3 regions of the Pedobacter sp. genome follow, and region 1 is predicted to be linked to each of the others. Evidence: riboswitches for the same ligand, from Rfam matches in the RefSeq annotation. Region 1 holds a riboswitch; each other region holds the start of a gene.

What was found. Region 1 has a riboswitch for S-adenosylmethionine ahead of ACQY77_RS02655 (O-acetylhomoserine aminocarboxypropyltransferase/cysteine synthase family protein). Riboswitches for the same ligand answer to the same signal wherever they lie in the genome.
Region 2: it holds a riboswitch for S-adenosylmethionine, as region 1 does, so the genes downstream of both, ACQY77_RS04280 (SusC/RagA family TonB-linked outer membrane protein) here and ACQY77_RS02655 (O-acetylhomoserine aminocarboxypropyltransferase/cysteine synthase family protein) in region 1, are expected to answer to the same signal.
Region 3: it holds a riboswitch for S-adenosylmethionine, as region 1 does, so the genes downstream of both, metH (methionine synthase) here and ACQY77_RS02655 (O-acetylhomoserine aminocarboxypropyltransferase/cysteine synthase family protein) in region 1, are expected to answer to the same signal.

Annotation. Positions count from the first base shown of each region.
Region 1 is NZ_OZ257244.1:706,060-713,474, forward strand. Features, by position in the region: gene ACQY77_RS02645 (trans-sulfuration enzyme family protein) at 1-475, shown strand, start outside; gene ACQY77_RS02650 (hypothetical protein) at 725-1,726, opposite strand; SAM riboswitch class I at 1,938-2,048, shown strand; gene ACQY77_RS02655 (O-acetylhomoserine aminocarboxypropyltransferase/cysteine synthase family protein) at 2,325-3,656, shown strand; gene ACQY77_RS02660 (homoserine O-acetyltransferase family protein) at 3,695-4,753, shown strand; gene ACQY77_RS02665 (homoserine dehydrogenase) at 4,828-6,072, shown strand; gene ACQY77_RS02670 (queuosine precursor transporter) at 6,246-7,016, opposite strand; gene ACQY77_RS02675 (multidrug effflux MFS transporter) at 7,177-7,415, shown strand, end outside.
Region 2 is NZ_OZ257244.1:1,103,477-1,110,891, forward strand. Features, by position in the region: gene ACQY77_RS04275 (SusD/RagB family nutrient-binding outer membrane lipoprotein) at 1-1,130, opposite strand, end outside; gene ACQY77_RS04280 (SusC/RagA family TonB-linked outer membrane protein) at 1,141-4,326, opposite strand; SAM riboswitch class I at 4,610-4,709, opposite strand; gene ACQY77_RS04285 (DUF72 domain-containing protein) at 4,920-5,816, shown strand; gene ACQY77_RS04290 (DUF1579 domain-containing protein) at 6,355-6,858, opposite strand; gene ACQY77_RS04295 (3'-5' exonuclease) at 6,993-7,415, shown strand, end outside.
Region 3 is NZ_OZ257244.1:2,491,980-2,499,394, forward strand. Features, by position in the region: gene metF (methylenetetrahydrofolate reductase [NAD(P)H]) at 1-408, opposite strand, end outside; gene ACQY77_RS09875 (four helix bundle protein) at 451-654, opposite strand; gene ACQY77_RS09880 (four helix bundle protein) at 590-826, opposite strand; gene metH (methionine synthase) at 1,057-4,755, opposite strand; SAM riboswitch class I at 4,926-5,028, opposite strand; gene ACQY77_RS09890 (Bax inhibitor-1/YccA family protein) at 5,165-5,920, opposite strand; gene ACQY77_RS09895 (hypothetical protein) at 5,958-6,524, opposite strand; gene murQ (N-acetylmuramic acid 6-phosphate etherase) at 6,591-7,406, opposite strand.

The sequences.
Region 1 (7,415 bases):
TTGGGAGCGGATAAAAAATGTACAGCAAACCGGTGGTGCTGTACCTTCCCCATTCGATTGTTATTTACTCAGCAGAAGTATAAAAACGCTTGCCTACCGCATGAAAGGCCATTGCGAAAATGGAAAGCAGGTTGCCGAATATCTTAATCAACACCCAAATGTAGAAGCTGTATTTTATCCGGGTTTAGCCAATCACCCGCAACATGAAATTGCGAAAAAACAGATGAAAGATTTTGGTGGAATGATGTCATTTCTGGTAAAAGGTGATGTAGAAACAGCTAGAAAAGTCGTAAACAAGGTAAAACTTTTCGCGCAGGCAACCAGTCTTGGTGGTGTAGAAAGCTTAATCGAGCACCGTTACTCTGTTGAAGGACCAGATAGTAAAACGCCTAAAAATTTACTCCGTATTTCCGTTGGGTTGGAGCATGTGGATGATATTATTGCTGATTTAGCGCAAGCACTTGCATTTTCATAATGGCCCCTGTGTTACAGACCATGGATTAATATCAGGAACCATGGGTTAAATTGATTGAATAAACCCTGGTTCGTTACATACGAACTATAATAATTAAGAATAATCTAAATATTCTTATTCCGTAACACATGGAACAATATCACAATCGCATTCGAACGGGAGACATAGTCATTAATGGTCCGTGTGCCACAGACCATTAATGACATGATAACTGATGATGGTTTGTGAGCCACAAGCCATGGGTTTGAATTATTTAGGGTTACAAACGGTAACTAATTTAATGGTGTAATCCGGATTTAAAGGTTCATTGGTTTGCGCTAAGCGTTGCGAACCGGTATTAGCCGGGCAGGCAATATCTCCTGCGGCGTCATAAATAATGGTTTTACCTCCTGCTACCAATTCTTTAGGAACATAAACCTGCACTTTGGTGATCGAGTATCCGGAAGGGAAATAACGCACATAATAACCATCAGGGTGCTTGGTCCAGATGCCGCTCGGAACATCGGCCCGTGGAGGAGCCATACCGGCAATAATTGCATATTTCTCCATGTCGGCATAGGTATAATTACCAGAAGCTACCAATTGGCGTATATTATTTTCTGCTTCAAAAACAGCTTTTACTCCATCAGGGAGTTGATCTTTTGCTTTTTGCATCACGTCAAAAGGCAATATTCCCAAGGCACCTCCTTCCAGTTGAGTAAGTTGTTTAGTGCTTAACAGTTTAATGGCTGTTAGCTTTACCTGCCCTGCATAATCAGCAAATTTAGTTCTGGCAATAATGGTCCAGAGTAAAACCTGAATATCATGTTGCTCCACGTCGGGATGCTTCTCGGCACTTTTCAAAACAGCTACAACGATATCTTCTTTTGGCCCAAGTACCGGTGCAAACATATAGCCATCACCTTTAGAAGGTGCAAATGTACCGGCCTTTAAGCAATAGCTCTTATTTGTAATTTCATAGTAACCTTCACAAAGTACATAACCGCCTTCAGGTGCCTTAGGGAGCAGGTAAAGCGGTTGAAATTTCTCCTTAGATTTAAAATCAGGCATCATTTCCCCTTCGCGGTTAACATCTTCAAAATTCGTGGTAATAGCCGCAGGTTGTTTCAAAAACCGATCAACCCCCAAAGCTTTAGCACCTTGTGCTGTCCCAACTTTTAAGAGCTTATCTTTTAGCCCTCCAAACTGAGCTTGAGCAGAAAATGCAGTAATCGATAGTGATAGTGCGATAATTATAGATTTCGTTTTCATGGTGTAGAATGATTAGATAGGAACAAACATAAAATTTTGGGATCAATTAATACTTATATTGAGCAGTTCGTTTTAACACCATAAAGTTACAAATTTGATTTTCAGCTGGTTAATTATTTTTCAAAATTTAATTTGGCAAATAAAAATATAATTCAGACATTTGGAATATTATTTGGCAGAGAAGCTAAATAAAAGTCAATCTAGACAGGTTGATTTATAAAGAAGTGGCGAGAGACTGGCTCTAAGACCCACTGGCAACCCTCAGAAAGAGAAGGTGCCAATTCCTGACCGAGTAACATGGTGTTATTTGGAGATATAAATTTAAACTGATGAAAGTAATAAATCTTCAATCGCTAAGCGAGCCCAGTCTAAACTTTAAAAAAGTAGAAAATTCTTCAATTTCTTTTATTTGTTATGATATGCAGTCGATTACTGGTATGTGCTGTTGCATACAGTAATCTAAAAATCTTCCTTTTTTGTTAATATTCAAACTGGAAGGCCCTCTGAACGGAGGGTACACCCTATCATGATTTGCAAGATCATATTGCAATCAATGCATGCCAAAATCAAAACAATTAAAATTTAATCATTAGAAATTATGTCTACTTCATATAAATTTGAAACCTTACAATTGCACGCTGGTCAGGAAATAGATCCAACAACAGGATCAAGAGCAGTTCCTATATACCAAACCACTTCTTATGGTTTTCAAAGCGCTGAGCATGGCGCCAATTTATTTGCCCTTAAGGAATTTGGCAATATCTATACGCGCATCATGAATCCAACAACAGATGTTTTTGAAAAACGGATTGCGGCATTAGCAGGAGGGGTTGCAGCATTGGCCGTTGCATCGGGCCAGGCAGCACAATTTATTGCTTTACATAACATATTAGAAGCCGGAGATCAAATTGTTTCCTCTTCTCATGTATATGGAGGTACTTACAACCAATTCAAAGTAACATTTAAACGTTTAGGCATTCAGGTAGATTTTGCCAATGGCGATGATCCGGAAGATTTTGAACGTAAAATCACTGATAAAACCAAAGCCATTTACCTGGAAACGATTGGTAATCCTTCATTCAGTGTTCCTGATTTTGAAAAAATTGCTGCAATTGCCAAGAAATATGATATTCCATTTATTGTAGATAACACCTTTGGTGCAGCAGGATATTTGTTTAAACCACTGGCACATGGCGCTAACATTGTTGTAGAATCAGCAACCAAGTGGATTGGTGGTCATGGAACAAGTATTGGCGGCGTTATTGTTGATGGTGGCAACTACAATTGGGGAAATGGCAAATTCCCTCAGTTTACCGAACCATCTGCGGGCTATCACGGACTTGTATTCAATGATGTTTTCGGCATCGGTGGACCATTCGGAAACATCCAATTCATCATTCGTGCACGCGTAGAAGGATTAAGAGATCTTGGCCCTGCCCTATCTCCTTTCAATTCATTCTTATTATTACAAGGTTTGGAAACATTATCTCTCCGGGTACAACGTCATGTAGATAATGCTTTAGCACTTGCTACCTGGTTAGAAAACCATCCTGCTGTAAAACAAGTAGATTATCCCGGATTGGCCAGCAGCCCATATAACAACCTCGCAAAGAAATACTTGAGTAATGGCTTTGGTGCAGTTTTATCGTTCGAATTGAATGGCAGCAAAGAAAATGCAAGTCAGGTAATCGATAATTTAAAATTGGTTTCGCACCTGGCAAATGTTGGAGATGCTAAAACATTAATTATCCAGCCATCTGCTACTACCCATCAGCAATTAAATGAGCAAGAACAATTGGCTGCAGGTGTTAAACCTAATGCATTAAGGGTATCTGTTGGTATTGAACATATAGATGATATTAAAGCTGATTTTGAACAAGCATTTGCCAGTATTAATGCTAGTGTTGCTTCAAATGGTTTAAACGCATAAAGGCAAAGTTCTTTTACAACAACACAACAAATTTTAACATGAGTACATCTTCAATATATAATCACCCTAAACAATTTAAGCTAGAAAACGGTAAGAAATTACGGAATTTACAGATTGCGTATCAAACTTATGGAAAATTAAACGCGCAAAAAGACAATGTCATTTGGGTTTGTCATGCCTTAACAGCCAATGCGGATGTTTTTGAATGGTGGGAAGGTTTATTCGGACAAAACGTCCTTTTCAATCCGAATGAGCACTTTATTGTGTGTGCAAATGTTTTAGGTTCTCATTATGGTACTACTAACCCGCTTAGCACGAATCCTGTTACTGGTTTACCTTACTATTTAGCTTTTCCTCAGTTCAGCATCCGTGATTTTGTTTCGGCACATCAACTGCTGGCTGCACATTTGGGCATTGAACAAATTAAAGTCTTAATAGGTGGTTCATTAGGAGGACAACAATCTGTTGAATGGAGTATTATTGAACCGAATAGAATTGAAAATTTAATACTTATCGCCACTAATGCAGTACATTCTCCCTGGGGAATTGCTTTTAACGAAAGTCAGCGTTTAGCCATCACCACCGATCGTACCTTTTTTGCAAACCAGCCCAATGGTGGCAGTAAAGGTTTAAAAACTGCACGGAGTATCGCTTTGCTGAGTTATAGAACTTATAGTGCGTACGGCAATACACAGGTTGAAAGCGTAAACGAAAAAACCGATAATTTCAGGGCCTCTTCTTATCAAAATTATCAGGGAGAAAAACTCATCAATCGCTTTAATGCTTACAGCTATTACTATTTGACCAAAGCCATGGATAGCCACAATGTTGGTCGAAACAGAAAAAGCATTGCAGATGCTTTAAAATTAGTAAAGGCGAATACACTTGTAATAGGCATAGAAAACGATTTTCTCTTCCCTGTATCAGAACAAAAGTACCTTGCAGATCATATTCAGGGTGCCGAATTTTCGGTAATCAGCTCTGATTATGGGCATGATGGCTTCTTAATTGAAACCAATGCATTAACCAATATCATTGGTACTTTTTTGAGAGAAAGCAGTAACAAAAAGATCATCAAACTTCAGCATACTGCCTAATACTTATTACCACAACTTATTCAATAACAACAGATAGAGCATCAGTCTTAACGCTGTACAATCATAAAAATAAAATGAGTAAAAATTTAAAAATCGGACTTTTTGGTTTTGGTGTAGTTGGACAAGGATTACTGGATATCATTCAAAGCCAGAACCTCAACTTAGAAATCATTAAAATTGCGATAAAAGATCCCAGGAAAAAACGTACCCTGGATAAGGATTTGTTTACCACAGATCGCAACGAAATATTAAACAATACAGAAATCAACACCATTGTGGAGTTGATTAATGATGCAGAAGCCGCTTACGAAATTGTAACCACCGCCCTAAAGAATGGTAAAAATGTGGTTTCTGCCAATAAAAAAATGATTGCTACCCATCTGGCTGAGTTGGTTGCTCTACAACAGGAACACGGTACTTCATTATTGTATGAAGGAGCAGTTTGTGGTAGTATTCCAATTATCAGGAACCTGGAAGAATATTACGACAATGAGCTTTTCCATGCTTTAAGTGGAATTTTCAATGGTTCTTCTAACTATATACTTTCTAAAATATTTAATGAGAATCAAAGTTATAATGCTGCCTTAAAAGAAGCTCAGGACTTAGGTTTTGCAGAAACTGATCCTATTTTAGATGTGGGAGGTTACGATCCCAAATATAAATTGGCTATTGCTACAGCCCATGCTTACGGCTTATTTGTTAATCCTGATGCCATTTTAAATATTGGTATCCAGAACTTATCGCAGCATGACATTAAATATGCTAAGGAAAAGAATTTAAAAATTAAACTCGTACCTACTGCGCGTAAGGTAAATACCAAACAAATTGTGACCTATGTGTTGCCCAAATTGGTTGGGAAAGATGATTTTCTTTACAATGTAGAAAATGAGTACAATGCAGTTACGGTTCAGGCAGCTTTCGCTGATAAACAATTCTTCTTTGGCAAAGGTGCAGGCGGTCATCCAACAGGAGCTGCTGTACTTTCTGATATTGCAGCCCTACGTTATGATTACCGTTACGAATACAAAAAATACCACCAGGAAATTGGTGTTCAGCACACGGAAAATATTTTATTGGAAATTTATCTACGGTATGCGGATGAAGATTTAATCAGCTTACTTGAATTTGATAACATCAGCGAACGTTATGCAGCCAGCGAATTCAAATATGTAATCGGTACTGTTAAATTAGAAAACCTGATTAAAAACCGCGATTTATTATTAAACCAGGATGTTTTCGTGGCTTACACCGGAAGACAGATATATAAAGAAGAAAAAGCGTTAAGTGGTAGCCTTGCCGCTGAAGCAGCCCTTCTATAAGATTTTTTTTAAGGTTAATTTTTATTTGTTTTGTTGTTGCAAAGGTCGGAGCGATTCCGACCTTTAGCTTTTATTAGAATTGTATAAATTTAGTTGTTGGTCCTTACTCTTCAAGACTCAGTACTCCAAACTCAGAACTCAAGACTCAGAACTCAAGACTCAGAATTACTAACCTACCCTCTAGCCGCCATCTTAATCAGCTTGTTCGCCAGATCTTTACCCAGATATCCATCTATTAAACCATGAACCAGGTACAAAATAGGTGTCATTAGTATAGCCACTATAAATTTATAAGTATAATTCACCAGGCCAATTGCAGCCACCATTTGCCAACTGTAATGGTACTGTGGGTTCAGATAAAACGCAATGAAAATAACGACGAAACTATCAATAAACTGAGAAACTAAGGTAGAACCTGTAGCCCTGAGCCATAAAGCTTTCTCTCCGGTTATTCTTTTAATCCGATGAAAAATAACTACATCTGCCAGCTGTCCAATAATAAATGCAGTGATCGATCCCACAATAATCCACATGCCCTGACCGAATATACCCGCAAATGCATTGTTCATATTCAGATCTTCGCCATTGATGTTTTGATGAACCCAAAAATCTGCTGCACTAAGATGCATGGATCCCCAAACTACGATGAAAGCGAAAGCGATTAAAATAGAGGTCATGATGGAGAGAAACCGCACTTGTTTTACGCCAAAATACTCGTTGATTATATCTGTCATGATAAAAATAATTGGCCAGGTAAGTACCCCTGCCGACATCACGAAAGATAAGTTTGGCACACCAAACAGGTTGATGTCAAATTTCTTGAATCCTAAAGTCTCTTCAACGCTGAACAGTTTTACACCGATAAATTCAGATAAGATCGCATTAGCGACAAAAAAGCTACCCAACACCAGTAGCAAACGGCTTTCTTTAGTTTTAAAAGTCATAGTGCATAAATCTAGAAATAAATCATCAATTAACCTTCATCAACAATATTTTTAAATCCCGGCATAAGATTCTGGTTTGATTTTGACAAACGATAGACCTTAAAAATAGGTTATCAGGTTAAATCTCCCAATCTTTGCGCTCCGAAAAACACAACTCCAAATGGCTGGCAAACAACATTTTTATCTTATATTAATCCTGGGCTCATTAGCTGCATTAGGCCCTTTTTCTATAGACATGTACCTTCCGGGTTTTGTGGATATTGCACAAGATTTAAAAACTACGGAATCAACTGTAGCACTCTCGCTTTCTACATTTTTCATTGGTATTTCTGCAGGACAATTGCTTTACGGACCTTTGTTAGATAAGTTTGGGCGTAAAAAACCTTTATATTTTGGTTT
Region 2 (7,415 bases), 400 kb from region 1:
GTTGCATCTACGCCATAATATTGTAGTGAAACAGTAATCCCTTGTTGATATAAACTTGCAGCATTTTCAGTGGTAAAACCTCTTGCCGCAGCCTCAGCACGATCGAATAAACTTTCTGAGTAACTCAAAATGATGGCTGGTGCTGTAGCTTTGGTAAAGAAATCGCCTGGCTTGGAAGTTTTGGCAAAACCTAAGTTCGCTGCATCACCGGTAGTTAAACCATTGGGAATCCCCACATAAACTTCTGGTGTGGCAGTTGCCGTTTTATTGGCATATACAGGCAAACGTGGGTCGCTAAGCGATTTTAGTTTATCAACAGTAGTTTTAGAAATGCGGTAATCATCCCGGGTTTCAAAGATCTTGGCAATCGGATTTTGATTAGGAGAAGTGAAGTAAGTTAGCTTTGCGGTTTCAGCCTCTTCTGTTAAAAGACCTGCCGGATCTGCCAATACTTCGGTAATTACTTGTTTAGCCAGCACAGGTTCCCGATCGGCAATGCGCAAGGCTAAACGGAAACGTAAAGCGTTAGCAAATTTTCTCCACCTGTTAATATTTCCTGTGAAAACAGGATCACCAGCAATGGCATTTCCGGTAGTAGTATAGGTAGATAAGGCAGTTTTCAAATCGGCAATAAGCCCAAGATAAACTGTACGTTGATCATCATATTTGGGATTCAGTTTATTAATATCCAGCGCATCTGAATAAGGAATATTTCCATAAGCATCTGTTAATAAAGAAAACACCCAGCTACGCAAAGTTAAGGCTACTGCTTTATAATTTGGATTACCCGATTTTTCAGCGGTGGCAATCAGTGCGTTTAAGTCGGCCAAACTTTGCGTGTAATAACTTTTCCAGCCACTCTCAAAACTACTGTTGGTAAAGATATATCGATCTGCGTCTGTATACTGGATTTTAGACCAGTGCTGAACAAACAACAAACTGGCATCCATAGTATTAGAGGTACTGTAATAATTATCGGCAGCACTTTTAATGGCATTAGCCAGTAAATAATCGGGCTGTGCGGTTTCTGCTTCATTTGGATTTTTGTTGGTGTCCTGCAAGTCCTTTTTGCAGGCTGCCAAACTGAATACCGAAAGTGTTAAAGCAATGATATATTTTTTATTAGTCATGATTTCAGGATTAAAAAGTTAGATTAAGGTTAAAACCATAGCTTCTGGTAGTGGGCAATTGCAGAGATTCTAAACCCTGCGCATTATCTGTTGCAAAAGCGGTTTCCGGATCGATGTTTGGCACATTTTTATGGATGATCCAAAGGTTACGGCCAATTAAGGTAAACCTTGCATTGGCTAATCCAATTTTAGAAATCCAGTTTTTTGGCAAATTGTAGCCTAAACTTACCTCTCTTAAACGAATCGCTGTAGCACTAAAAACATGCGCTTCATTTACGTTTGCAATAGATTTATAATATTGTTGGGCCGAAAGAATACTCGTATTTCTGGTACCATCTGCACGTACACCATCGAAGATAACCCCATCGTGGTAAACTGTGGCAGAACCTGGCGCTGTGCTACCGTGCGAAGGAAGCTGAACAGGCAACAAGGCTTTATTGTTACCAGGATAATAATAAGCTAACCCTCCATGCTCTTCATCCCTACCCGGCAAAGTTTCATCTAAAACGCCAGTGGTAAAACCGGTAGCATGTGTTCCCGAGTAAATTTGTCCGCCTACTTTAGCATCTACCAGGAAACCTAAAGTAAATCCCTTATAGCTGAAATCGTTATTGATACTTCCCAGCCATTTTGGTGTATAAGCGCCTAATACCTGCTTGTTTGGATTTACCTGAGGGTATCCGCTGGCATTCACAATCACGTGGCCATTCGCATCACGCAGATAAGCTGTTCCAAACAAAGTGCCATAGCGTTGGCCTATAGTAGCCAAAACCTGAACGCCACTGGTACCCAAAACCACACTGTTCAGTGATCCAGCTTCATCCAATTCCATAACTTTACCTCTGTTTGTAGAATAGTTTACGTTTACATCCCATTGTAAACCATCAGTTTGTTTAACAGGCGTAAGTCCTAACTGAACCTCTAAACCACGGTTATTGATCCTTCCGGCATTAATTACCTGCTGTGCAAAACCGGTAGCAGTACTGATATCTGCACTGTAAATCTGGTTAAAGCTATTTGTGTTATATGCACTTACATCTAAACGAACACGATTTTTAAGAAAAGCCAACTCAAAACCAATCTCGCTCGAATTGGTATATTCAGGTTTAAGGTTAGGGTTAAGGTACTTATCCGTTAGGGTAACTAAAGGATAGCTATCAAAAATCGGGTTAAATGGATAGGTATTGTTCAACTGATATGGATCTGTATCCTTACCTACCCTCGACCAACCGCCACGAATTTTGGCATAAGATAAAAAGTCGCTTTTCCAGCCAAAAGCTTCACTCAAAATAACACTGGCATTAGCTGAAGGATAGAAGTATGAATTGTTCTGAACAGGTAAAGTAGAAGACCAGTCGTTACGGGCCGTTAAATTCAGATACGCATAATCTTTAAAACCTAACTGTGCCGAAGAAAATAAACTGTATACTTTCAACTTGCTGTAGAAATTGGTAGAAGTTAAAGGATCCCTCGAATTGGCCAGGGTGTAAATTCCTGCTACTGCCAGGCGTGGGGCAATCTGGTTATTCTCTTCGTAAAATTTACTGCGAAGGTTACCCCCGGCTAAAACATCGAGATTAAAATCAGCGTTGAGACGCTTGTTGAAGCTTAAACTGGCTTCAGTATTGTTTTCATTTACGGTATAGCCGGTTTCCTGGTAAGAGCCAAATGGTGTTCCGTTGGTGCCATAGGCTACTCTTAATTTACGACGGTCGTTGTAATAATCATTACCGGTGTGGAAATTAGCTTTCAAATCACTTGTAATCTGATAAGTTAAACCTACAGTACCCAAAAGGCGATCACGACGTTGAGAAACCGTATTTTCGTACGCAATAAAATAAGGATTGCTGTAATAGCTGTTGTTCCAGTTAAATGTGTTTCCATTGGCATCTTTGTAATCCTTTAATGCTGCTACATCTACCTGCCTGCCGAACCATAAGAACTGCAGCATGGTACTGGTGGCTCTTCTTCCTGCCGATCCGGGAAGATTATCAGAAGAAGTACGCACATAATTTGCCGTTAAATCCAGTTTTAATTTTGGTAAAAGGTCGAAACTACTGTTAAAACCTAAACTGTTTTTATTCAATTCAGAATTGGGTACCACACCTTTTTGTGCACTGTTGTTATAAGAAAAACGATAATTGTAGGCCTCGCCACCTCCACTAAATGAAACACCATTATTCAAAGTATGACCAGTTTCGAAAAAGCTTCTTACGTTGTCCGGATGCGGTACAAAAGGTACAGCCACACCATTAGAATTGAATTGAGGTATTAAACGACCATCCATTTTAGGTCCCCAGCTCTCATCTACCCCATCGTTAACACCTCCGCCTTTTCCATCAACATAGCTAAACTGTCCGTTAGAACCCTGTCCATAAACATCCTGATAAGAAGGAAGTACCAGCAAATCTTCGAAAGTAGTACTCGAGTTTAATGAAATGCTGCGCGATTTTCCTCTTTTACCTGATTTGGTTTTGATGAGGATAACTCCGTTTGCTGCCCTCGAACCATACAAGGCCGCAGCATTTGGTCCTTTTAAAACACTGATTGACTCAATATCTTCAGAATTGATATCTGATATTGCATTGGCAAAATCTCTTGAGCCACCTGCACCTAACTGTGAGTTATCTACCGGAACACCATCCACAACAAATAAGGGTTGGTTATTGCCTGATATCGAAGTTTCGCCCCTGATCACTATTCGGGAAGAACCCATATTCCCCTGACTATTGGTGATGTTTACACCCGCAACTTTACCTGCTAAGGCATTAACCAGATTACTTTCTTTGGCTTCGGCAAGGTCCGATCCTTTCACTTCCTGAATGGCATAACCCAGCGATTTTTTTTCCTTATTGATTCCTAAGGCCGTTACCACAACTTCCTGAAGGTTATTTTTAGATTCTTCCAGGCTAACCTGTATTTTATTGCTTCCGCTTACTTTTAAAGTCTGTGTTAAATAACCGATATAGCTAAAAGTAAGCACATCACCTGTGGTCGCATCGATATTAAACTGGCCGTTACCATCAGTAATGGCGCCTGCCGATTTCCCTTGAATACGAATACTTACACCCGGAATGGGCAATCCGTCAGTTTTACCCACAACAGTTCCATTTAATTTACCCTGCCCTTGTGCAGAAAGGTTAAAAATGGTAAACAGCCAAAAAAGACTGAAAATTAATAGTTTGTTTTTAAACATTGCTCGTTAGTTAATGATTTTTAATGCAATAGAATTCCTGCCCGTTGTTAAAACAGGTACTCCTTAAATGTGAAAATGAAATCGGGGGTCTGCTAGTTAAAGCAGCAACACATGACTAGCGTTGAAGAAAGTGGTGTTTTAACAGCATGTACTGATAAAGAGGCATTTAGTGTACTAGGGGTAGATAAATTTTTCATAATAAAATTAATAATTACAAAATCTGGCTCACTAGTTACTTCATGTTAATCGAAAATCCTTAGTTGATAAGCTGCGAATAGCAAACTTTTTATCTCTCTTCTTTGCAGAAGCAGGAATTAGCACCTACCATTGCTGGGGTTGCTAAGACTTCACAGGGCCTTTCCCTCCGTCTTTCTGGATAAGTAATCTAAAGAACTACCGATTTTGGTTCGGCAAATGTATATAATATCTACCTTTTTAATAGTAATTATTTTAAAATAAATAAATCCTGACATTTCTCTGTTATTTCCTGCTGCCTATATTAAGCGAATTATTTAATTTTTTCCGGTTTTCGAAGAATTTGCCGGAAAGCCTTTTATCTTTGATCATCATTCAATCCGTTAAAAACTTTAGATATGAAATTTGGCCAAGTACAAGATCCTTCAACAATTGATTTCACCTTACCAAAGGATGCACCTGAAACCACAGCGATTTTAAAAGCCAACAAAGCCAAACAAGCTTTCGAAGCTTATGTAGGTTGTGCCAAGTGGAACAAAACTGATTTAAAGGGCTTTTATCCAAAGGGGACCAAAGATGAGTTGACTTACTATTCTACCCAATTCAATTCTATTGAGCTTAATGCTACTTTTTACGGCATGCCAACTTCAGAGCAAGTAATTACATGGACAGAGAAAACCCCGGCTGACTTTAAATTTTTCCCTAAGCTAACCAATAGTATCAGCCATTTCAAAAGATTGATCAATGTGAAAGAGCCGGTGGAACTATATTGCGATGCCATCAGTAATTTTGAGGATAAGTTAGGAATGGCCTTCCTTCAATTGCACGACAATTTTAAACCTAAAGATTTTGAACGTTTACAAAAAGTGGTTGAAGAATTTCCAAAGGTGATCCCTTTAGCGGTAGAAGTACGTAACGAAGAATGGTTTTCCAATCCTGCCGTAGCAAGCCAGTTTTCAGATCTTTTTGAAAAACATGGCGTAGCCAATATTATTGTAGATACAGCAGGGCGAAGAGATATGTTACACATGCGTTTAACCTCTCCTGTTGCATTTGTACGCTTCGTTGGCGCTAACGTAGACGATATCGATAAAAAACGCTTAGACGATTGGATTGAAAGAATTGTTGCCTGGAAAAAAGAAGGATTGGAAAAACTATACTTTTTTGTTCACCAAAATGTAGAGCTATCTTCTCCGCTATTTTCTGCCTATTTCACCAAAAAACTAAATGAAGCCATCGGCACAGATTTACATATTCCGGTAATGGCTAATCAGAGCACACCGAGTTTGTTTTAGTAGCTGTTAGTAGAAAGTAGTTAGTAGCAAGTATCAAGACAGGGAACCAGGCAGGTTACTGCGCTTTATCTTTGTTCTTTAGTATCAAGTATTGAGTATAAAGTATCAAGACTGGGAGTTCATATTATTCGCTTTAGTTTCGGCTTTCAATTACTCACCCAAGGCAACTAAGCTTGTTTGGCGACTTGGTATGCACTATAGGCCTCGGACTCCGGACCTCCGACCTTGAACTTTTTTTAGTAGCAAGTATTGAGTATAAAGTATCAAGACTGGGAGTTCATGTTATTCGCTTTAGTTTCGGCTTTCAATTACTCACCCAAGGCAACTAAGCTTGTTTGGCGACTTGGTATGCACTATAGGCCTCGGACTCCGGACCTCCGACCTCGGACTTTTTTTAGTATCAAGTATTTAGTATCAGGTATCAAGACCGGAAGCCCATCGGCTTTTTATTTAACCACCTGAGGCATCTAAGGCAATTAAGTAATTAAACAATTTATCTTTTCTGCTTTTTATTTTCGGACACCCGACCTCGGACCTCCTACTTTCTACTGTAAACCGTTTCAGTAGCCTTCGCATCTTCTCCTTCCGGCGAAATATTATAAGCTGTAAAAATAATTTCATCAGCATTAACAATTTTCAATTCCGTTCTCCAGCCCCATGGTGCTCCATACTCCGGACTTCCGTACGAACCTAAAATAGCGAAACCGTCATGCCCAATCAAGCCACTATCTCCGCTGGAAAGCATAATTTGTGTACCCATGTGAAAAGTGTCAATCCAGCTGGCCGAAAACCTCTGGTAAGGAATATCAAAACCAATAATCATCTTACCTTCAAAAGCTTTCCCTTCCAAACTACCTTGATAATCATAGGAGATAAAGCGTCCATCATAAAGTGTGGAGATCTCGGCAGTCATTGGTGATTCGTCTGCCAGTACGTCCTTTTCAAACCATGTTTTGGTTGTTCCTGTCCATGCCCCAACTAAACCCGTTAACAATTTATGTGCGCCATCTGCTAAAGACTGCTCTAATTTACTTTTTGCCATATTCAAACTTAATGAAAATTGCTTGATGATAAAAGTGATCTACAATGGAGAAGAGAAAACACTGAACATTAAAACGAGTCTTACCCTTGCCGGTTCGTCCTTGACTCAGCACTAATTTTTCCTTATCTTGTTGTATGCTTAGAACGTTAGATCTCAATCAAGTAATGGTGCTTGATATTGAAACAGTACCTCAATATCCACACTACAGCGAACTCCCACCTCACCTGCAACACCTCTGGGAGCAGAAAACCCATCACCAACGAAAAGAAGATCAGGATCCGGATGAATTTTACGAAAGAGCAGGTATTTTCGCTGAATTCGGTAAAATTATTTGCATCAGTCTGGGTATTTTTAATATTCATAATGGCACAAATGAATTACGGGTAAAATCATTTGCCGGGCATAACGAGAAAGAAATCCTTCAACAATTTCAGGCATTAATGAATAAGCAAAGTCCGGGATTATGTTTCTGTGCGCATAACGGCAAAGAATTTGACTTTCCATACCTCTGTCGCAGATTACTGGTTAATGGCCTGGATATCCCGGTTCAATTACAG
Region 3 (7,415 bases), 1.8 Mb from region 1:
TATAAACGCGGCATCGGCCTGACGTGCATCGCCACGTAAAGCTAAAACATTGTCGATACCCAAAAACTGCAAGTCAATTAACGCATTTTCTGTTTCCTCTTTGGTAAAACCACCACAAATTAAATGCGGTACAGCATCGATTTTATACTTGTGAATAATAGCCGCACAAATCGCTATTGTACCCGGACGTTTACGATAAGAAACCTTCTGTAACAATCCATTATCCTGTTCTTTATAAATATAATCTTCTCTCAATGAAGTCACATCTATAAAAGGTGGTTCAAACTCCAATAATGGATCAATAGCATCATATACCCATTGAATACTCTGTCCTTTAATTGGCGGCAACAGTTCAAATGAGAATAGGGTTTTGCCCTTTGCGTTTTTAATATGGTCTGTAATTTTCATATTTGGGTTACGTGTTATGGGTTCAAGGTTACGGGTTTGGGCTTACTTTACTAGTTGCTGATAATATTTTATGAACCCATTTAATAATTTTCTAGTCGTTTCTAATTTTAACAAAGTTGATTGTAATACCAAATCATCAATATATTTTTGGTCAAATGATATATATAATTGAGTTTCTAATTCATAAATAGAACCTCTTGCAATAAAAAAAAAACTGAATGCTCTCTTTTGGATAATTTCTACCACACCCCTCTGCTATATTTGAAGGGATAGATACTGCTGATCTTCGCATCTGACTGGCCAGGCCAAATACTTCATCCTTTGGAAATAGTTTGGTTGCAACGTATATAGCATTAGTTAAAGCTCTGGCTTCCTTCCAAACATCTAATTCTGTATACAACTTCTTTTCTTTCTCCATTAACCTTTAGTTTGGTTTATATATTTTAGGTTTAATATTCCTTTTCATCAGGCGATGGGTTTTCCCCGCAACTCACAACTCATAACCCACAACCCTAATATCCCCTTTCGTAAATCAGGCGATGGGTTTTCCCCCGCAACTCACAACCCGTAACCCACAACCCTAACATTCCATTTCATCAATCAGGCGATGGGTCTTCCCCCGCAACCCACAACTCATAACCCACAACCCTAATAGGCTAAATTCGGGCTCAACCATCGTTCCACCTCTTCAATCGGCATATTTTTACGGATGGCATAATCTTCAATCTGGTCTTTAGTGATTTTTCCCAAACCGAAATATCTTGAATCGGGATGAGCAAAGTAAAAGCCACTTACTGCTGCTGTAGGATACATGGCATAGCTTTCGGTTAAGCGCAAGCCAATTCTGTTTTCCGCATCAAGCAGGGCAAATAAAGTACCCTTTTCTGTATGCTCCGGACAAGCAGGATATCCTGGTGCCGGACGAATACCTGCATATTCTTCCTTGATCAATTCCTGATTGCTAAGGTTCTCATCTTTTGCGTAACCCCAGTATTCTTTACGTACACGCTCATGCATCCGCTCTGCAAAAGCTTCTGCTAAACGATCAGCCAGTGCCTTAGCCATAATGCTGTTATAATCGTCATGATTGGCTTCAAACTCCGCAACCAGCTCATCCACGCCTATACCTGTAGTTACTGCAAAACCACCAAAGTAATCCTGAATGCCGCTTTCTTTTGGCGCGATAAAATCTGATAGTGCATAATAAGGTTGACCATCTACTTTCTCTGCCTGCTGCCTCAGGGTGTGAATAGTCACGGGTTTAAGGTTTGAAAATTGGGGTTTGGCATCTCCCAACTCAGGACTATCAACGCTCAACTCTATGTCATCCCCCACCGAATTCGCCGGCCAAAATCCAATAACACCCTTAGCTGTAAATAATTTTTCGTCCAGTACACGCTTCAATAAAGTCTGTGCGTCATCAAAAAGTTTCTTCGCTTCTGAGCCTACATTTTTATCGTCGAATATTTTGGGGTAGCTTCCGCGAAGTTCCCAGGTATGGAAAAAAGGTGTCCAATCAATGTAAGGAACCAATTCTTCCAGGGGATAATCATCAAACACCTTGGTGCCTGTAAAAGCAGGCGTTGGCAGGTTTGGCTGAAAATCTATCTTAAATTTATTTTCCCGGGCCTCTTCAATCGTTTTAAAACGTTTATCAGAACGCTTATTCAAATGCGCCTCCCGGGCTTTATCATATTCTTCTTTAATCTGATTAATATAGGTATCACGGGTTTCGCCATTCATTAAAGTACTACAAACGGTAACACTTCGCGAAGCATCCAGCACATGAATTGCAGGGCCTGAATAACTAGGTGCAATTTTTACCGCGGCATGGATTCTGGAGGTTGTTGCACCACCCACTATTAAAGGAATGGTAAACCCTTCACGCTCCATTTCTTTGGCAAAATGAACCATTTCATCTAAAGATGGGGTAATTAATCCACTTAAACCGATGATATCAGCCTTAATTTCCTTTGCTTTTTTAATGATTTCCTGAGCCGGAACCATTACGCCCATGTCTATCACTTCAAAATTGTTGCAGGCTAAAACTACCCCAACAATATTTTTTCCAATATCGTGAACATCGCCTTTCACTGTTGCCAGTAAAATTCTTCCCGCAGAAGAGTTTTGATCCTGATCCGGATTGTCTAACTTTTCCTGCTCAATAAAAGGAAGCAGGTAAGCCACGGCCTTTTTCATTACTCGGGCAGATTTTACCACCTGCGGCAAGAACATTTTACCTGCTCCAAATAAATCCCCAACAATGTTCATCCCATCCATCAACGGACCTTCAATTACCTGGATAGGACGGGCGTATTTCTGTCGGGCTTCTTCTACATCACTATCTAAATGTTCAATTAAGCCTTTTACCAGCGAATGGGATAACCTTTCCTCTACTGTTCCTTTTCTCCATTCCTCATCCTTCACAATTTCTTTCCCTTTGGATTTTACGGTTTCTGCAAACTCTACCAGGCGTTCAGTAGCATCATCACGGCGGTTTAACAATACATCTTCCACCCTTTCCAATAATTCTGGTGGAATTTCCTGATAAACTTCCAACATCCCCGCATTTACAATTCCCATATCCAATCCTGCCTGGATGGCATGATAAAGAAAAGCCGAGTGCATGGCTTCGCGCACTACATTGTTTCCTCTAAATGAGAACGAGATATTAGAAACACCACCACTAACTTTCGCATGTGGCAGGTTTTGTTTAATCCAACGGGTAGCATTGATAAAATCGACAGCATAGTTATTATGTTCGTCTAATCCGGTTGCTACCGTTAATATATTTGGGTCGAAAATGATATCCTGCGGCGGAAAACCAACCTCATTCACCAGGATATCGTAACTTCTTTTACAAATTTCTATTCTGCGCTCGTAGTTATCGGCCTGCCCCTGCTCATCAAATGCCATAACCACTACCGCAGCACCATAAACCATAATCTTCTTAGCACTCTCTATAAACTTTTCTTCTCCTTCTTTTAAGGAAATAGAGTTTACAATACCTTTCCCCTGTAAACACTTCAAACCAGCCTCAATTACGCTCCATTTCGATGAATCGACCATGATCGGCAATTTAGCGATATCAGGTTCTGAAGCAATCAGGTTGAGGAATTTAGTCATGGCAGCTTCCGAATCCAACATTCCTTCGTCCATGTTCACATCAATTACCTGTGCACCACCTTCTACCTGTTGGCGGGCAACGGCAAGTGCAGCTTCATAATCTCCACTTAAAATTAATTTAGAGAATTTCGGAGAACCGGTGATGTTTGTTCTTTCACCAACGTTTACAAAAATACTTTCCGGAGTAATAGTTACAGGCTCCAGACCGCTCAAACGCATATTTGGAACAGGTGTAGGAATCTTTCTAGGGCTTGCTTTGCGTGCATTGGCTGCAATACAACCAATGTGATCAGGTGTAGTACCACAACAACCACCTACAATATTAACAAATCCGGAAGCTATAAAATCATCAACCAAATGCGCGGTTTCGTGAGGTTGCTCGTCATAAGCACCAAACTCGTTTGGTAAGCCTGCATTTGGGTAGGCAGAAACATAACACCCTGCTTTTGCGGCCAATTCTTCTATGTGCGGACGCATTTCTTTAGCGCCTAAAGCACAGTTAAAACCAATACTTAAAGGTTTTGCATGCACCACAGAGTTTAAAAAAGCCTCGGCTGTTTGCCCCGACAATGTACGGCCGGAAGCGTCGGTAATCGTTCCAGAGATCATAATCTCCAGTTTTTTACCCACTATCTCTTCATATTTTTTAATAGCGGCAATGGCCACTTTAGCATTTAAGGTATCAAAAATGGTTTCAATCAGGAGAATATCCGAACCACCATCCACCAAACCTCGAACTTGTTCATAGTAAGCATCAAAAAGTTCCTCGTAACTGATGGCCCTGAAACCAGGATCATTCACATCTGGCGATAAGGAAAGCGTGCGGTTAGTGGGTCCAACAGCTCCTGCAACAAAGCAAGCCCGATCTGGATTTTGCGCCATAAATTCGGTTGTAGCCGCTTTCGCAATACGTGCACCCTCAAAACTTAGCTCATAGCTCAGCTCTTCCATCTGGTAATCAGCCATAGAAATACGCTGTGTACTGAAAGTGTTGGTTTCGATAATATCAGCACCCGACTGCAGATATTCTAAATGAATCTGCTTAATAATATCCGGACGTGTAATATTAAGCAAATCGTTATTGCCTTTAACATCACAGGGGTGATCTTTAAAGCGCTCGCCTCTAAAATCTTCTTCCGTTAAAGTATAGCGCTGAATCATGGTACCCATAGCACCATCAATCACCAAAATACGTTTCTCTAATTCTTCTCTTATACCCATTTGTTGTTGTCTAGTAGTAAGTACTAGGTATCAAGTATCAAGACTGACTCACAGACTGAAAACTGATCAAAAAAGATCCTATTATAAGAACCTCGTCTTGATACTTGATACTGTATACCCGATACTTAAAAAAGCTTATTTAAAAAGTTGGCACATGATCGTACTTCCTAAACTTATCTTTCCCCGAATAAATCGGGATAGAATTTAGCACCTTGTTGGCACAGGTTGCTAAGACTTCGTTGGGTCTAATCCCTCCGTCTTTCTTAATAAGCATACAAAAATGCAACAAAGCAACATCATTTCCAAAAATTATCGCCCTGCTGCCAAATAAAATTACAAAGGCCATGCAAAATTGCACAGCCTTAAAGAATATTGTTCGGTTTGAACAGAAAATTGTAAACCGTTATTTCTATTTTCTACTTCCGAAAATACGAAGTAAGAAAAGGAAGATATTTAAGAAATCAAGATATAGTGATAGTGCAGCAACGATAGCCATCTTTTTAGAATCTACCTGTAATACCTGCTCACCACTCGCTTCAATTCCTTCGCCAATTCTTTTAATTTTTTGTACATCATAAGCTGTTAATGCAGTAAAGATTGCAATACCAATAAATGCCATAAACAAACTAAATTGTTCACTTTGGATAAACATATTGATTACGCTTGCAATTACCAATGCTATAACGCCCACCATTAAAATCGGACCGAATTTACTCAAATCAATGTTGGTTGTGTAACCCATAAAGGCCATAATTCCGAAGATTAAGGCAGCGCCACCAAAGCAGCTTACTACCGAACCTGAGGTATAAGTTAATAAGATAAAGCTTAGACTAATACCTGTTAATACGGCATAGAGCACGAAAACGCCGATCAGTGCTGGCAATGATAATCTGCTTAAACCAAAGCCCATCAATAACACTAAGCCTAGCGGTGCAAACATAGCGATATATCCAAAAATAGACATTCCTACTTTTCCTGTTGATGGATTAACGGTAAGTAAGTATTGCATTAAACTTTCACTAGTGCCAAATAAATAGGCCGCTACAGTAGAAAGACTTAAGGCAACAAACATCCAGGTAAAAACGTGTGCAAAGAATTTCTTAGAAACGCTGCCTTCCTGAACAAAAACACTGTTGTCCTGATATTGATAATTTTGTTGTTCCATTGTTATTTTGTGTATTTATGAATATAAAAATAAGTTTTTAATTTAATCTTTTTGTCAGCTGTTCTTCAACTTTCTTAAAGAACTGTAGTGGTTTTAGTGTTCTCCAGGGCAGATTATCCAATTCACCACCGAAGTTAATGTAATAATCGATATTATTATCACGAAATTCGCGAATCACATGCTCCTGAAAGTTAACGCCAACAATCCATCCCTCTTCTACTTCCTGAAACCATTCTTCATAGTAACTGTCATCAGAAGCATGAAAGTTCAGCACATTTTCACCAATCAGGATAAATTTATTTATTCCCTCATCCATCATCAGCTCCAGAATATCCCGCTTCAACATCATAATATCATTATTGATGGCATCATTCCACTCGCCAATAAATTCTATAATGGCATAAGCACGATCATAATCAGCAAATAATACCTTCATGTAAAGTGTATTTGAGCCAAACTCATCCCACTGCGGGTGTAATAAGAAGTTATAAATCTGTTTATCAAAATATAACTCCGAATATTCGGTATTGTAAAATGGAGAACGTTCGTCTTCTGCTGAAATGTATTCATCTCTCCATTGGTAGTAAGGCTCAATCTCGTGCATCAGTTCATTTTTTTTCCTGGCCCAAATTACAGCGGTATCCGAAGCCAAAAGTCCTTATCTTTAAAATTAATGTGGCGCCTGATGGCCTGCTTCTACTGCTTTACGCACGCTTCCATAACGGCTAAGCAAATCGGCAGCCTCATCGTAGCCAATATTTAGTTCATCGGCAACCATAAGTGTACCCCGATCTACTAACTTATGATTGGTTAACTGCATATCAACCATTTTATTACCTACCACACGGCCCAATTGAACCATTACTGTGGTGCTCAGCATGTTTAAAACCAGCTTTTGCGCTGTACCAGATTTCATCCGGGTAGATCCCGTTATAAACTCGGGGCCTACAACCACCTCAACAGGAAAATCAGATTCTGCAGCTATTGGCCCACCCGTATTACATACGATGCAACCCGTTAAAACACCGTGTTTACGTGCAGTATTCAATCCGCCAATTACGTAAGGTGTTGTACCTGAAGCCGCAAGACCTACCAAACAATCTTTTTCATTGATTTCAAATTCCATCAAATCTTTCCAGGCTTGTTCCTCATCATCTTCGGCAAACTCTACAGCTTTTCTAATCGCGGTATCGCCACCAGCAATGATTCCTACAACCCAATCAAAAGGTACGCCATAAGTTGGTGGACATTCAGAAGCATCTACCACACCTAACCTCCCGCTCGTTCCGGCACCGATATAAAATAACCTGCCACCCTTTTTCATTCTTTCGGCAACTGCCGAAGTTAACTTCTCTATCTGAGGCAAACATTTCTCAACCGCATATGCAACCGTTTTATCCTCATTATTAATGCCTTGCAAAACCTCCATTACCGACATTTTCTCAATGTGGTTATAGTGCGATTCCGACTCGGTAACTCTATTCATAAATTTAAT